DNA from 3 places in the Pseudomonas sp. AC083 genome. Region 2 is predicted to be linked to each of the others. Evidence: predicted binding sites of a transcription regulator. Region 2 holds the regulator's gene; each other region holds the start of a gene.
The links. Region 2 encodes FliA, which starts transcription of late flagellar genes. Its sites were predicted from a motif close to CTAAAGTTTNNNNNNNNNNNGCCGNTAA; they were not measured.
Positions count from the first base shown of each region.

Region 1 (5,524 bases), on a different contig from region 2:
TGGGTCGTGCGCCACGCGCCGAACAGGAAAAACTCGATGCCAGCATCGACTTTGCCCTCGGCGTGCTGCCGGATATCCTCGCCGGGGAATGGAACCGCGCGATGAAAAACCTGCACAGCCAGAAGGCCTGACTTTTACCCGAGGGGAAACACCATGGGATTCAATTGCGGCATCGTCGGCCTGCCTAACGTCGGCAAGTCCACCCTGTTCAACGCCCTGACCAAATCCGGTATCGCGGCCGAGAACTTCCCCTTCTGCACCATCGAGCCGAACAGCGGCATCGTGCCGATGCCGGATCCGCGTCTGGAAGCTCTGGCGGCCATCGTCAATCCCAAGCGCATCCTGCCGACCACCATGGAGTTCGTCGACATCGCCGGCCTCGTCGCTGGCGCCTCGAAAGGTGAAGGCCTGGGCAACAAGTTCCTGGCCAACATCCGTGAAACCGACGCGATCGCTCACGTGGTGCGCTGCTTCGAAGACGACAACGTGATCCACGTTTCCAACAGCGTCGACCCGAAACGCGACATCGAAATCATCGACCTGGAACTGATCTTTGCCGACCTCGACAGCTGCGAGAAACAACTGCAGAAAGTCGCGCGCAACGCCAAGGGCGGTGACAAGGACGCCGTGGTTCAGAAGGCTTTGCTCGAGCAACTGATCGCGCACTTCACCGAAGCCAAGCCGGCACGCAGCCTGATGAAAAACATGAGCGCGGATGAGAAAGCCGTGATCAAGGGCTTCCACCTGCTGACCACCAAACCGGTCATGTACATCGCCAACGTCGCTGAAGACGGTTTCGAGAACAACCCGCACCTGGACGTGGTCAAGGCCATTGCCGAAGAAGAAGGCGCTATGGTCGTTCCGGTGTGCAACAAGATCGAAGCGGAAATCGCCGAGCTCGACGACGGCGAAGAGAAGGACATGTTCCTCGAGGCTCTGGGCCTGGAAGAACCTGGCCTGAACCGCGTTATCCGCGCCGGCTACGAAATGCTCCACCTGCAGACCTACTTCACCGCTGGTGTCGAAGAAGTCCGCGCCTGGACCGTCAAGGTCGGTGCCACCGCACCACAGGCCGCTGGCGTGATCCACACCGACTTCGAAAAAGGCTTCATCCGTGCCGAAGTCATCGCCTACAACGACTTCATCCAGTACAAGGGCGAAGCCGGCGCCAAAGAAGCCGGCAAATGGCGCCTGGAAGGCAAGGATTACATCGTCAAGGACGGCGACGTGATGCACTTCCGCTTCAACGTCTAAGCAACAGCCGGGCAAGAAAAAGCCGCGTTTGATACGCGGCTTTTTTGTGCCCGAAAGATTGTTAAAAGATCGCAGCCTTCGGCAGCTCCTACAGATGTACATCTATCCTTTGTAGGAGCTGCCGAAGGCTGCGATCTTTTGATCTCAAGCTTTTTTAGTACGCGGGAGAAAGATCGCCAACACACCAAACAACGGCAGGAACGAGCACAGGAAATATACGTACTCAATCCCGTGCACATCCGCCAGATGCCCGAGCAGCGCGGCACCAATCCCGCCGAAACCGAACATCAGGCCGAAGAAGATCCCGGCAATCATCCCGACATTACCCGGCACCAGTTCCTGCGCGTACACCACGATCGCCGAAAATGCCGACGCCAGAATGAAGCCGATCACCACGCTGAGAATGCTGGTCCAGAACAGATCGACATGCGGCAGGATCAAGGTGAATGGCGCCACCCCCAGGATGGAAAACCAGATCACTGCCTTGCGCCCGATCTTGTCGCCAATCGGTCCACCGAAGAACGTCCCCGCCGCCACTGCGCCCAGGAAAAGGAACAAGTGCAGCTGCGAGCTGGCAACCGACAGGTCGAACTTCTCGATCAGGTAGAAGGTGAAGTAGCTGGTGAAACTGGCCATGTAGAAATACTTGGAGAACACCAGTAGCCCCAGCACCACCAGCGCACTGGTTACCCTGCCCTTCGACAAGCCGTGCGTCGCCGCCTGACCGGCCTTGAGCTTGAACAAGTTGAGGTGATTGGCGTACCAGCGGCTGATGCGGTACAGCACGAACAGCGCAAACACCGCGAACAGACCGAACCACGCCACATTGCCTTGGCCGAAGGGAATGATGATCGCTGCCGCCAGCAACGGGCCGAACGCGGAGCCGGCATTGCCGCCGACCTGAAAGGTCGATTGCGCCAGACCAAACCGGCCGCCCGAGGCCAGTCGCGCAACACGCGAGGCTTCCGGGTGAAAGGTTGACGAGCCAATGCCGATCAGCGCCGCCGCCAGCAGAATCAATGGGAAGCTGCCGACCACCGACATCATCAGAATGCCGATCAACGTACACACCGTGCCCGCCGGCAACAGCCACGGTTTGGGGTGGCGATCAGTGTGATAACCGACCCACGGCTGCAACAGCGACGCGGTCAACTGGAAGGTCAAGGTGATCAGGCCGACCTGGGTGAAGGTCAGGCCATAATTGGCTTTGAGCATCGGGTAGATCGACGGCAGCACCGACTGGATCAGGTCATTGATCAGATGCGCCAGCGCCACCGCGCCGATGATGCGCATCACCAAGGGGCTGCTTTGCGGAGCAGCGGTCGCCGAGGCAGCGGCGGTCTGAACGTTGCTGATAGCCATGGAAAATTCCGGACAGCAGATGGGTGCCCGCAGGCAGGTGCGCCAATGTGCCATTTTTCGGTGCGCCAGCGCTATCCCCTTAGCCAGCTAACTAAGTTATTGATGACACACCACCGTGTAGGAGCTGCCGAAGGCTGCGATCTTTTGATCTTGCTTCTAAGCATCAAAGTCAAAAGATCGCAGCCTTCGGCAGCTCCTACAGGGGATCGCTGGTGGCGAAAGTGATAGCGCAACGCCATGGTCTGAATCTTGCCTTGCTTCTGCCCTTGAACACGATCGCCTTACAAAGGCGCTCGACAATGGGAAGTTTCGCTACAGAGCCGGCCTACAGAGCGGGCATGGGTGAACTTTCGAGGCCTTTTAGAGGGCACAGGTCGCAGCCGAAAGGTTCGCGATGCACGCCAATGGTGCGTGGTGTCCAGAGGAGTCATGAGGCATGCAGGCTTTCCTTTCACCGGGGATCAAATTGCTGGGGCGGTTTGGCTTCGCAGGTAAATTCCAATTGTTGTTTCTGCTGTTCATTCTGCCGCTGGCCGGCAGCCTGTTGATGATCGGCCATGACTATCGCGAGAAGCTCAACCTGATTTCGGGCGAACGTGCCGGCGTGCGTCAGTTGCTCGCGCTGGATGCGCTGGACAACCTGCTCGCCGCGCAACGCGACCGCGCCGCCCGCTGGCGCGCCACCGAGACCAATCGCCAGCCGACACCGGCCACCCTCGCCGCCATGGCTGCCTTCGACGGCGTGCAACCGGCGGTGCTGCAAGCCACCACCGAGCTGGGCAATGCCCTGAACCAGCAAGGTGCCGACGGCGCAATCCTCGAACGCTTTCAGGCGCTGCAAACCGCACTTAATGGCCTGGATACGAAAAGCCTCAGCAATGTCGGCTGGTGGCCGGACGGTTATGACCGCTTCACCAATGCCTTGGGCGCGCTGCAAGCCTTGCGCGAGCAGATTGTGATGGACAATCGCCTGACCCTCGCGCCGTGGCTGGAAACCTACCTGCTGACGCAGATTTCCACGCAACACGCACCGGACCTGATCGAGCGGGTCGGCCGTCTCGCCGCGGTCGGCCAGGCCTCGGTGGTCTCCGGGCAGTTCACCCTGCAGAGCCGCCTGCAGTTGCGCGACCTGCGCAGCCGCATTGGTGACGCCCGCGAGCAACTGGTGAAAACCGCCGGCCTGCTGGAGGCGCGTCTGCCAGTCGAGCTGCAAGCCTGGGCCGGTCAGTATCACGACAGCCTGAAACACCTCGACAGCGGCCTGAAAGTCCTCGACGACGGTGTGTTTGGCGGCAGCATCAACCTCAAGCCAGAGGACTTCGAACGCAGCCTCGACGCGCTGCTCACCGACCTCGCTTCCCTGCGCCAGCAATCCCTGGTCGCGCTGGATCAGCGGCTTGATGCGTATTACAGCTCGGCGATCCGCCAGTTCATTGTTGTCGCCGCAATCTTCGGTTGCCTGCTGTTGGCCGCGTTGTACCTGTTCGTCTGCCTGCAAGCCTCGATCCGCCGCAGTGCCAGCGGCATCACCTTGCTCGCTGAGGCCTTGCGCGACGGCAACCTGAGCCTGCAAGTGCCGGTGGTGGGGCGCGATGAGCTGGCAGCGATCAGCACCGCGCTCAACGTCGCCGTGGTGCAGCTGCGCAGCAGCATGCTCGGCGTCGACCACGAGACCTCGCAGTTGAGCAACGCGGTACGCAGCCTCAACCAACACTCCAGCGGCGCCCTGAGCGAAGTCGAGGCGCAGCAGTTGCAGATCAGCCAGATTGCCGCTGCCGCCACGCAATTGGCCGCCACCTCGCAAGGCGTCGCGCAGAGTTGCGAACAGGCCTCCGGCAGCGCCCAGCACACCCGGCGCATCGCCGCCGACAGCAGCCGCGACAGCCAACGCACCACGGCCAGCATTCAGCAGCTCAATCAGCGCCTGAACGACACCGCCGCCGCGCTTGGCCGGGTCAGCGAGCAAGGCCAGCAGATTCAACTGGTCGTGGACACCATTCGCGGCGTCGCCGAGCAGACCAACCTGCTCGCGCTCAACGCCGCCATCGAAGCCGCCCGCGCCGGCGAACAGGGTCGCGGCTTTGCCGTGGTCGCCGACGAGGTGCGCAGCCTCTCGCAACGCACGCAATCGTCCACCGCGCAGATCGCCGGCACCGTCGACAGCCTGCGTGCCACGGTCAACGAAGCGGTGAGCCTGATGGAAGCCGCCTGTGGTCAGGCGCAATCGGATGCCGAGGCGGTCACCGGACTCGGCGAACGCCTGGGAGAAATCGCCAGCGCCGTACAGAGCGTCACCGACACCCTGGCGCAGATCGCCACGGCGGTTGAAGAGCAGGCGAGCACCGCCGATGAAGTCAGCGGCAATATCCAACAGGTCGATCAGGCCGCCGTGCGTTTGCTTGAAGGTGCACGGGCCGTAAACCTCGCGGCGGACACCTTGAGCCAGGGCAGCGAGGCGCTGAGCGCCAATACCGCCAGATTCCAACTGCGCTGACGCCCTCCCCGGCCCCGATTTTCGGGGCTGGAGGATAAGCGGTTGAAAACAGGAAGAAATATTTTCGATTTACGCTTGACGCTTTGCCATTTCAGGGGAATAATGCGCGCCACTTGGCTACATAGCTCAGTTGGTTAGAGCATAGCATTCATAATGCTGGGGTCCGGGGTTCAAGTCCCTGTGTAGCCACCAAGTACTAAAAACGGCTTACCGAAAGGTAGGCCGTTTTTTTATGCCTGCAATAATCTCCCCTCCGGTTCCCCACCCACAGAAGTCTATCTTCAGCCCTTTCGATTGATCAGTGGGCTCGCAGCCGCTCATCCGTCAGACTTTCTTACAGTTTGCAATTCGCCTTTTTTCACATAAGCCAAATATCAAATTCAAAATAATGCCTTCCTCACAACCAGGCTCTTA
Region 1 is NZ_CEEDDH010000010.1:22,503-28,026, reverse strand. Features, by position in the region: gene pth (aminoacyl-tRNA hydrolase) at 1-131, shown strand, start outside; gene ychF (redox-regulated ATPase YchF) at 154-1,254, shown strand; gene AC0IXA_RS15900 (MFS transporter) at 1,399-2,616, opposite strand; gene AC0IXA_RS15895 (methyl-accepting chemotaxis protein) at 3,053-5,110, shown strand; tRNA gene AC0IXA_RS15890 (tRNA-Met) at 5,226-5,302, shown strand.
Region 1: a site for FliA is predicted at 2,859-2,886, ahead of AC0IXA_RS15895 (methyl-accepting chemotaxis protein). Genes of this name have one in related genera too.

Region 2 (5,524 bases):
GCTGCCGGCGCCGAAGCGATGGCCGATTCCAGCGCGTCAACGGCGAAGTTGCCCTTGCCGTGCAACTGATCGAGCAAGGCTTCGAATTCGTCGTCGGTGATGTCCGAGCTGTCGCCCGCAGCAGGTGCGGCCGGCGCTGCTGGTGCCGCCGGAGCGACCGCATCGACAGCAAACTGGCCTTTGCCATGCAGTTGATCGAGCAGCGATTCAAACTCGGCGTCGGTGATTTCATCGCTGGCCGCCGTGTCGGCAACCTGCGCGGGAGCAGCGACAGCGGCCGGAGCCTCGGCCTGGGCCTTGACGGCGTTCAGCGAGTCCAGCAGTTGTTCGAATTCGTTATCGGTGATGTCTTCCGATGCGCTTTCGGCGACCGGTTCTGCCACCGCTTCTACTGGTGCGGCAACGGCTTCATCCGCCGATTGCGGCTCGGCCAGACGCGCCAGCGCGGCCAGCAGTTCCGGCGTGGCGGCGGTAATCGGTGCACGCTCACGGACTTCGCTGAACATGCTGTTCACCGCGTCCAGTGCTTCGAGCACAACGTCCATCAGTTCTGCATCAACGCGACGCTCACCCTTACGGAGGATGTCGAACACGTTTTCGGCGATGTGACAGCACTCCACCAGCTCATTGAGCTGAAGGAAGCCGGCGCCCCCTTTTACAGTGTGGAAACCGCGAAAAATTGCATTGAGCAGATCTGCATCATCCGGGCGGCTTTCCAGCTCGACCAGTTGTTCGGACAGTTGCTCAAGAATCTCGCCGGCCTCAACCAGGAAATCCTGAAGGATCTCTTCATCGGCGCCGAAGCTCATTAATGGGGTGCTCCTACAGGTCTAAAAACCCAAAAAACCCGAATTCCGAAACTCTAGAATCCAAGGCTGGATAACAAATCGTCCACATCGTCCTGACCGGACACAACGTCTTCTCGTTTATCGGCATGAATCTGCGGACCTTCACCCTGCGAGAGATGTTTTTGTGGATCTTTTTCAGCAAGCATTGCGGCGCGGTCATGTTCGATGCCCGCAAAGCGGTCGACCTGACTGGCCATGAGCACGAGTTTGAGCAGATTGCTTTCGACTTCGGTGACCAGTTGGGTCACACGCTTGATCACTTGACCTGTGAGGTCCTGGTAATCCTGAGCCAGCAGGATGTCGTTGAGGTTGCTCGACACCGCACGGTTGTCCGTGCTGCTGCGTGACAGAAAACCGTCGACCCGGCGCGCCAGTTCACGGAACTCTTCAGCCCCGACCTCGCGACGCATGAAGCGGCCCCAATCGGCGCTCAACGTCTGCGCTTCATCAGCGAGACTGTTGACCACCGGCGTGGCGCTTTCCACCAGATCCATGGTGCGGTTGGCCGCGGCTTCCGTCAGCTTGACCACATAGCCCAGGCGTTCGGTGGCGTCGGTGATTTGCGACACTTCCTCGGCCTGCGGCATGTGCGGATCAATCTGGAAATTGACGATCGCACTGTGCAGTTCACGTGTGAGCTTGCCCACTTCCTGATACAGGCCGCGGTCACGGGTCTGATTGAGCTCATGGATCAGTTGCACCGCGTCGCCGAACTTGCCTTTTTCAAGGCTCTCGACCAGTTCGACCGCGTGTTTTTTCAGGGTCGATTCGAAATCGCCCTGTGATGATTCGTTATGCTCCATAGCTCCCCCGCGCATTCATCAGCCGATGCGTTCGAAAATCTTCTCGATTTTGTCTTTCAACGCTTGAGCCGTGAAAGGTTTGACCACGTAACCGTTCACACCGGCCTGGGCGGCCTCGATGATCTGCTCGCGCTTGGCTTCAGCAGTCACCATCAACACCGGGAGGTGCTTGAGTTTTTCATCGGCGCGCACGTGACGCAGCAGGTCGATACCGGTCATGCCCGGCATGTTCCAGTCCGTTACCAGAAAGTCGATGCTGCCGCTGTTGAGCACCGGAATGGCAGTGGTGCCATCGTCGGCCTCGACGGTGTTGGTGAACCCAAGATCGCGCAGCAGGTTCTTGATGATCCGCCGCATCGTTGAGAAGTCATCAACGATGAGGATTTTCATGTCTTTGTTCAATTCGACCTCCAAGCAGTCTTAAACGCGCCCAGCACCTGGACGCGCCACTTCAATCAATCGGCGCAGCACTTAAAGTTTGTCTGGAGCACAACGGATCGAGACCGGCGCCGTTCATCACCGCACCAGCCTCGTTTCGCAGTGTCCCCACACTGCCTTCAGCGCGCTCGCCACTCCCCCAAACGCCCCCGCAGACGGGCCGCGCACTGGCTGTGTAACTGGCTGACCCGCGATTCACTGACGCCAAGGACTTCACCGATTTCCTTGAGGTTCAGCTCTTCGTCGTAGTACAGCGCCAACACCAGTCGCTCACGCTCCGGCAAATTGGCAATCGCGTCCGCCAGCGCCGCCTGGAAGCGTTCATCTTCCAGATCGCGTGACGGCTCCATATGAGCACTGGCGCCATCCTCGTGCAGCCCTTCGTGTTCGCCGTCCTGCAAGAGGTCGTCGAAACTGAACAGGCGACTGCCCAAGGTGTCATTCAGAATCCCGTAGTAATCGTCGAGACTCAATTGGAGTTCGGCCGCAACCTCGTGATCTTTAGCGTCACGGCCGGTTTTAGCTTCAATCGAGCGAATCGCGTCGCTGACCATCCTGGTATTACGGTGAACCGAGCGTGGCGCCCAATCCCCTTTGCGCACTTCATCGAGCATCGCGCCGCGGATTCGAATGCCCGCGTACGTTTCGAAACTGGCGCCTTTGCTGGCGTCGTATTTGGTCGAGACTTCGAGCAAACCGATCATCCCGGCCTGGATCAGGTCTTCGACCTGCACGCTGGCCGGCAGGCGCGCCAGCAAGTGATAGGCAATGCGCTTGACCAGTGGCGCGTAACGCTCGATCAATTCGTATTGCGCGTCACGCGCCGACTTTTTGTAAAGATTCATGCCACTGGCGGTCATATCACAGGCCCTGCGGTTTGCTGCACGAGACGCTCGACGAAAAATTCCAGATGCCCGCGCGGGTTGGCCGGCAGCGGCCAGGTGTCGACCTTCTGGGCGATGGCCTTGAAGGCCAGCGCGCACTTGGAACGGGGAAAGGCTTCGTAGACGGCGCGCTGCTTCTGCACCGCCTTGCGCACGCTTTCGTCATACGGCACGGCGCCGACGTATTGTAGGGCGACGTCGAGGAAGCGATCCGTGACCTTGGTCAACTTGGCGAACAGGTTGCGCCCTTCCTGCGGGCTCTGCGCCATGTTGGCCAGCACGCGGAAGCGGTTCATGCCGTAGTCGCGGTTGAGCAACTTGATCAGCGCGTAAGCATCGGTGATCGAAGTCGGCTCGTCGCAGACCACCAGCAACACTTCCTGGGCGGCACGAACGAAACTGACTACCGAATCACCAATACCCGCAGCGGTGTCGATCACCAGCACGTCGAGATTGTCGCCGATGTCGCTGAACGCCTGGATCAGGCCGGCGTGTTGCGCCGGGCTCAGGTGCACCATGCTCTGCGTACCGGAGGCCGCCGGCACGATGCGAATCCCGCCCGGGCCTTGCAACAGCACGTCGCGCAGTTCGCAACGGCCTTCGATAACGTCGGCCAGTGTGCGCTTGGGTGTCAGCCCCAGCAGAACGTCGACGTTCGCCAGGCCCAGGTCGGCGTCCAGCAGCATGACCCGACGGCCAAGCTCTGCCAGCGCCAGCGACAAGTTCACTGACACGTTAGTCTTGCCGACGCCACCTTTGCCGCCGGTCACCGCGATCACCTGTACGGGATGCATGCTGCCCATGTTATTTCTTTACCTTGTCTTGCATAGACGGAGGCCACATTACTGGCTGCGCGTTCCTGATCGGAACAATGCGTGGCAGACCATCGATGTAGGTACAAAAACTGTTCATGATTACCTCAGCCAACCTGCTTGGTCGGGCTGTGATAGATATCAGCGAACATGTCAGCCATGGCTTCTTCGCTGGGTTCTTCCTGCATTTGCACGCTGACGGCGCGGCTGACCAGTTGATGACGACGCGGCAGATGCAAATCATCCGGAATCCGTGGGCCATCGGTCAGGTACGCGACCGGCAATTCATGACTGATCGCCAGGCTCAACACTTCGCCGAGACTGGCCGTTTCATCCAGTTTAGTCAGGATGCAGCCGGCCAGCCCGCAACGCTTGTAACTGTGATAAGCGGCGGTTAGAACCTGTTTCTGGCTGGTGGTTGCCAGGACCAGATAATTTTTTGAGCGAATGCCACGCCCGGCCAGGCTCTCGAGCTGCATGCGCAACGCCGGATCACTGGCTTGCAGGCCGGCAGTATCGATCAAAACCACGCGTTTGCGTAGCAGTGGATCCAATGCCTGCACCAGCGACTGACCCGGATCGACGTGCGTTACCGGCACGTTGAGGATGCGCCCGAGGGTTTTCAGTTGTTCCTGCGCGCCGATGCGGAAGCTGTCCATGCTCACCAGTGCAACGTTCTGCGCGCCGTACTTGAGCACGTAACGCGCGGCGAGCTTGGCCAGCGTGGTGGTCTTGCCCATGCCGGCGGGGCCGACCATGGCAATCACACCGCCCTCTTCCAGCGGCTCGACTTCCGGTACGGCAATCATCCGCGCCAGGTGCGCCAGCAGCATGCGCCAGGCCTGACGCGGTTCTTCGATATCGGTGATCATCGCCAGCAGATCGCGCGACAGCGGGCCGGACAGGCCGATGCGCTGCAGACGGCGGTACAGATTGGCTTGGGCCGGACGGCTGCCTTGCAGCTGATTCCAGGCCAGGGTGCCGAGCTGAACTTCCATCAGCTCGCGCAGGCTGTTCAATTCAAAACGCATCGAATCCAGCGCACGCGGATCGACGCCCGCCGAGGCCTGCGCAGGCGCTGCGGCCGGGCGCGTCGGTGCGGCGTAGGTCGGCTCGCTCAACGGTTCGGCAGCGGTCAGCGGCAGGCCTGCGGTCAACGGCAGCCCGGCGAACAACTGCTGATTGGTGTTGCCGTCGGCTTCGCCACGCAGGCTCAGCTCGGCCTGGGCGGTGACGATGCGCGACTGGGTCTTGCGCAGCTCGTCTTCGAGTTCCATGTTCGGAACCCGTGGCGCCAGCGCCGACAATTTGTAATCCAGAGCCGCCGTCAACTCGACGCCGCCGGCAATGCGGCGGTTGCCGATGATGGCGGCATCAGCGCCCAGCTCATCGCGAACCAGCTTCATGGCCTGACGCATATCGGCGGCGAAAAAACGCTTAACTTGCATAAACCACTACCTCAGCCGTTGGGCCCTACTGTCGCAACGATGGTCACTTGCTTGTTGTCCGGTACTTCCTGGTAGGCCAGTACATGCAGGCCTGGCACTGCGAGGCGACCGAAGCGCGAGAGCATCGCGCGAATCGGGCCTGCTACCAGCAGGATCACCGGTTGGCCTTGCATTTCCTGCCGCTGGGCCGCTTCGATCAACGAACGCTGCAGCTTCTCGGCCATGCTCGGCTCCAGCAGAACGCCCTCTTCCGAGCCTTGTCCTGCCTTCTGCAGACTATTGAGCAATATC
Region 2 is NZ_CEEDDH010000003.1:99,504-105,027, forward strand. Features, by position in the region: gene AC0IXA_RS06540 (chemotaxis protein CheA) at 1-809, opposite strand, end outside; gene AC0IXA_RS06545 (protein phosphatase CheZ) at 863-1,651, opposite strand; gene AC0IXA_RS06550 (chemotaxis response regulator CheY) at 1,670-2,041, opposite strand; gene fliA (RNA polymerase sigma factor FliA) at 2,209-2,949, opposite strand; gene fleN (flagellar synthesis regulator FleN) at 2,946-3,776, opposite strand; gene flhF (flagellar biosynthesis protein FlhF) at 3,893-5,233, opposite strand; gene flhA (flagellar biosynthesis protein FlhA) at 5,245-5,524, opposite strand, start outside.

Region 3 (5,524 bases), on a different contig from region 2:
TTTCGATCTGCAGCAACTTGCACTCCGACGGCTCGGCAAGGATGGCTTCGACCACATGTTCGCCCTCGGTCAGCGGCGCGACCTGATTGAGATAGGCATAAGGCGTTTGCAGGGTGAAATCCTGCTTGAGGTATTCCGGCGCGACCAGGGCGTTGACGAAACGGTCTTCGATTTGCACCGGAATGTCGTTTTCGTAATGCACGATCAGCGAGTGGAAGACCTTCTGACCTTCGCGCATGTCCAGCGCCAAGGCGCGTTCGGAGCCGGCAGCTTCTTCTTCGAGGGTGATGACCTGGCAGGTGTGGCGATGGCCGCGCGAGGCGATTTCGTCGGCAATGTTATGCACCTCGAACAGCGCAGACTGGCTCTTCGGTTCGGCGACAAACGTGCCCACGCCTTGCATGCGCACCAACAGGCCGTCGGCGGTCATCTCGCGCAGGGCGCGGTTGATGGTCATGCGGCTGAAGCCGAGCTGGCTGACCAGTTCGCTTTCGGACGGCACGCGGTAGTGCGGCGGCCAGTTACCGCTGTCGATCTGCTGGGTAATCATCTGTTTGACGCGGGCGTACAAAGGCGCCGGACTGTCGCCCATGTTCGCGGCCAACGGAGAAACTGGAGGCGGAGTCGGCACGGTTGATCCCTGTTCATTGGATGAAAGTGACTAGCTTGCCGGAGTTTACCGGGCAGGCAAACGTCTGTATATGTATATACAAATAACACACGATGGGGTGCCGAACGATGTCCGCCTTCTTTGCCGAACGCGCACTGCTGCCTGAGGGATGGGCCAACAATGTACGTCTCGAGGTCAGCGCCGATGGCCTGTTGACCCGAATCCAGGCCGATTCCAGCGCAGACGGCGCCGAACGGCTGCGCGGGCCGTTGCTGCCGGGAATGCCCAATCTGCACTCCCACGCCTTCCAGCGCGCCATGGCTGGACTGGCCGAAGTGGCCGGCAACCCCAACGACAGTTTCTGGACCTGGCGCGATCTGATGTACCGCCTCGTCGGAAAAATCAGCCCCGATCAGCTCGGCATCATCGCCCGTCAGCTGTACATCGAAATGCTCAAGGCCGGTTACACCTCGGTCGCCGAATTTCACTACGTGCACCACGACAGCAACGGCCAACCGTACGCCGATCCGGCGGAACTGGCGTTGCGCATCAGCCAGGCCGCCAGCGAAAGCGGAATCGGTCTGACCCTGCTGCCAGTGCTCTACAGTCATTCCGGTTTCGGTGGCCAGACGCCAAATGATGGCCAGCGCCGCTTTATCAACAGCACTGAAAACTATCTGAATCTGCAAGCGCGGTTGCAGCCGTTACTGGCGCAGCAAAAGGCGCAATCGCTGGGCCTGTGTTTCCACTCGTTGCGTGCGGTGACGCCGCAGCAGATCAGCGAAGTGTTGGCGGCCAGTGACAAACAATGCCCGGTGCACATCCATATCGCCGAGCAGCAGAAAGAAGTCGACGATTGCCTGAGCTGGAGCGGTCGCCGTCCGTTGCAATGGCTGTATGAAAATACTGAAGTCGATCAGCGCTGGTGTCTGGTCCACGCCACCCACGCCAACCCGGAAGAAGTCACGCTGATGGCCAACAGTCGCGCGATCGCCGGGCTGTGCCTGACCACTGAAGCGAATCTGGGTGACGGGATTTTCCCGGCGGTGGATTTTCTTGCCCAGGGCGGGCGCATGGGTATCGGTTCCGACAGCCATGTGTCGCTGAGCGTAGTGGAAGAGTTGCGCTGGCTGGAATATGGCCAGCGCCTGCGCGATCAGCGGCGTAATCGCTTGTATGGCGCGCAGCAGCCGATGGTCGGGCGCACCCTGTATGACGCGGCGCTGGACGGCGGCGCGCAGGCGCTGGGGCAGCCGATTGGCGCGTTGGAAGTGGGCAAGCGCGCGGACTGGATTGTCCTGGATGGCAACGATCCGTATCTGGCGACGGCTTCGGGGGACGGGATTCTCAATCGCTGGCTGTTCGCCGGCGGCGATCGCCAGGTGCGCGATGTGCTGGTCAATGGTCAGTGGGTGGTGCGCGATGGCCGGCATGCCGACGAAGAGCACAGCGCCCGAGCCTTCACCCAGGTCCTGCGCGATCTCTTGGGTTGACCCAAAACCAAACTGTGGGAGCGAGCCTGCTCGCGAAAGCGGTGTATCAGTCAACATTCATATCGACTGATACACCCTCTTCGCGAGCAGGCTCGCTCCCACAGTTGATTTGTATCGAGGCTTAATTGGATGTCTTGGCCATCTGCCGATCCGACGCCCGCCAGATCAGGCGTGTGGTGTCGTAACCCTGCTGACGCGCCTTGCTCAGCAATTCTTCGCGCACTACACCGTTGACGGTCGGAGTGCGTGACAGCAGCCACAGGTACTTGCGACTCGGATCGCCGACGATGGCGGTCTTGTAATCGTCGCTGACGTACAACACCCAGTACTCGCCCTTTGCCACACCCGGCACCAGGCGCGAGAACCAGTTATCGAATTCGACCCAGAGCTTGTCGGTCTTGCCCGGCACTTGTGGGTAAGCCGTGCCCTTTGCCTCTTCCCACTGCCACTCCGGGGTCAGGCAACGATTGAGCACGCCGACATTACCGTCAGGCTTGAGTGTGTAATGGGCTTCGGATTGCGCGCAGTGGCGCTGGAAGTACATCGGCAAGCGTGCCAGTTCATACCAGGTGCCCTGATAACGCTTGAGATTGACGCTGTTGACGGTCTTGGGCGCCAACGGGTCGACGCCGGAAGTGGCGCAGCCAGCCAGTACCAGGCCAGCAAAAAGGATCAGCAATAACCGCTTCATTTTTTTCTCCGTGGGCGCGAAGCCCCGGTTTACTTCAGGCCTTGGCCGGAAAACATCAGCACTTTGTCACCGGCGTATTGCACGCTGATAAAGCTGTTCTTGTCGCCCCAGGTGCAGCTGGACATACCGAGCGCGCCCGAGCAATCAGTGGGCTTGCCGAGAAGGGTTTCCACTTCGGACTTGGCCATGCCGGCCGAGAGCTTGGAGTAGTTTTCCTGATTGACCTTGCTGCATGCGGCCAACAGCACGCAAAACGACAGCAGGGCGATAGATCGCAGCGACATGGTGAAACTCCTGGAACGAGGGGGGATGGCATGGTGCCAACCAGAAGCTTAGAAGAGAAAAGTGTCATCTGGTTCCGTGACCGAACGCCTATTTATCAGCCCGCCTGTCCGGCTTTTGCCGGTAAATCAAAAACTTTGTGAAGCCGTCGAGCATTTCGTCGACTTTCCTTGCAAACGCCTAATCTTTGGCGCGGCGCGGTCGAAAATAAGAGCAGCGCAACGCTGCCGAATATGGCAAATTGCCGCCCTTTCCTGACCAGCCCCCTCGCGGTAGTTCATTCGATGACCAGAAACATGAAATTCAGCCACAAGATTCTGCTGGCTGCTGCCCTTGTGGTGGCCGTTGCGTTCGCCTGTTTCATCTTCTTCAACGACTATCGCCAGCGTCAGGCCTTGAGCAGCAGCACCGAAGCGACCATGCAGGAACTGGGCAGCCTGACCACCAGCAACATCCAGACGTGGCTGGAAAGCCGCATTCAATTGCTGCAATCGCTGTCGCAGCAAGTCGCCGTCGATGGCAATGCGCCCGCCAGCCTCAAGCGCATCATTGACCTGCCCGCCTACACCGGCAATTTCCAGCTCAGCTATTTCGGTGGCGCTGACGGTGTGATGTTCTCGGTGCCGGCCGGCAACCGTGCGCCGGACTACGATCCACGGGCGCGCGGCTGGTACAAAGCGGCCAACAGCGCGCAGCAGACCATCGTCACCGAACCGTACATTGCCGCTTCGTCGGGCAAGCTGGTGATCACCGTCGCCACGCCGGTGCAGCGTCAGGGCCAGATGCTCGGCGTGGCCGGGGCCGACATTGACCTGACCAGCGTCAGCGCGATCATCAACTCGCTGAACTTCGGCGGCCACGGTCATGCGTTCATCGTCAGCGCCGAAGGCAAGATCCTGATTCACCCGGACAGCAAACTGGTGCTCAAGACCCTCGCCGAGGCCTATCCGAACGGCGCGCCTCAAGTCAGTCCGGGTTTGAAAGAAGTCGAGTTCGACGGCAAGACCCAGTTGATTTCCTTCACTCGCGTCAACGGCGTGCCATCGGCTGACTGGTACGTGGCGCTGGTGCTCGACAAAGACACCGCGTTCTCGATGCTCAGCGAATTCCGCACCTCGGCGCTGATCGCCATGGTCATCGCCGTGCTGATCATCATCGGCCTGCTTGGCATGCTGATTCGCGTGCTGATGCAGCCACTGCTGACCATGGGCCGCGCGATGCATGACATCGCTGAAGGCGAAGGCGACCTGACCAAGCGTCTGGTGATTCACGGCAACGATGAATTCGGCGCGCTGGGCACTTCGTTCAACCGCTTCGTCGAACGCATTCATACGTCGATCCGCGAAGTGTCCTCGGCCACCGGCCAAGTCAACGAAGTCGCCCTGCGTGTGGTCGCTGCCTCGAACTCGTCGATGTACAACTCAGACCAGCAGGCCAGCCGCACCAACAGCGTCGCCGCCGCGATCAATCAGCTAGGCGCCGCCGCTCAGGAAATCGCCCAGAACGCCGCCCTCGCCTCGCAGCATTCCAGCGATGCGCGCAGCCTCGCGGTCGACGGCCAGCAGGTGGTGGATAAAACCATCAACGCCATGCAACAGCTGTCGGCAAAGATCAGCGATTCTTGCGGCAACATCGAAACGCTTAACAGCAACACGGTGAACATCGGTCAGATTCTCGAAGTAATCACCAGCATCTCCCAGCAGACCAACCTGCTCGCACTCAACGCCGCCATCGAAGCCGCGCGCGCCGGTGAAGCCGGACGCGGATTCGCCGTGGTCGCCGACGAGGTGCGCAACCTCGCGCACCGCACCCAGGATTCGGCGCAGCAAGTGCAGAAGATGATCGAAGAGTTGCAGGTCGGCGCACGTCAGGCAGTAACCATCATGACCGAGAGCCAGCGTGAGAGCGAAAGCAGCGTCGGCATCGCCAACCAGGCCGGCGAGCGTCTGGGCAGCGTGACCCAGCGCATCGGCGAAATCGACGGCATGAACCAGTCGGTGGCCACCGCGACCGAAGAACAGACCGCCGTGGTCGAGTCGATCAACGTTGATATCAACGAGATCAACACGCTGAATCAGGAAGGGGTAGAGAACTTGCAGGCGACGTTGCGCGCCTGTTCGGATCTTGAGCAGCAGGCGGCGCGGTTGAAGCATCTGGTCGGCAGCTTCAGGATCTAAGCTGCGGCCTCAGGCCTCTTCGCGAGCAGGCTCGCTCCCACAGGTATCTCCGGTGGTTACACAATTTGAGTGCACCACCAAATCCTGTGGGAGCGAGCCTGCTCGCGAAGGCGGCCTGCATCACGCAGAATGTCTTCAATACAAACATCGGGAATTTGCCAGATGAACAAGAAACACAACGGGGTTCATCCAGATCAAATCACATTATTGGCAATCCTTGCGCTGGGTAGCGAGGAAATCGATCGCGGAAACTATACAAACGCTGAAGACG
Region 3 is NZ_CEEDDH010000005.1:241,758-247,281, reverse strand. Features, by position in the region: gene hutC (histidine utilization repressor) at 1-592, opposite strand, end outside; gene AC0IXA_RS11455 (formimidoylglutamate deiminase) at 739-2,103, shown strand; gene AC0IXA_RS11450 (lipocalin family protein) at 2,225-2,794, opposite strand; gene AC0IXA_RS11445 (hypothetical protein) at 2,824-3,078, opposite strand; gene AC0IXA_RS11440 (methyl-accepting chemotaxis protein) at 3,361-5,253, shown strand.
Region 3: a site for FliA is predicted at 3,257-3,284, ahead of AC0IXA_RS11440 (methyl-accepting chemotaxis protein). Genes of this name have one in related genera too.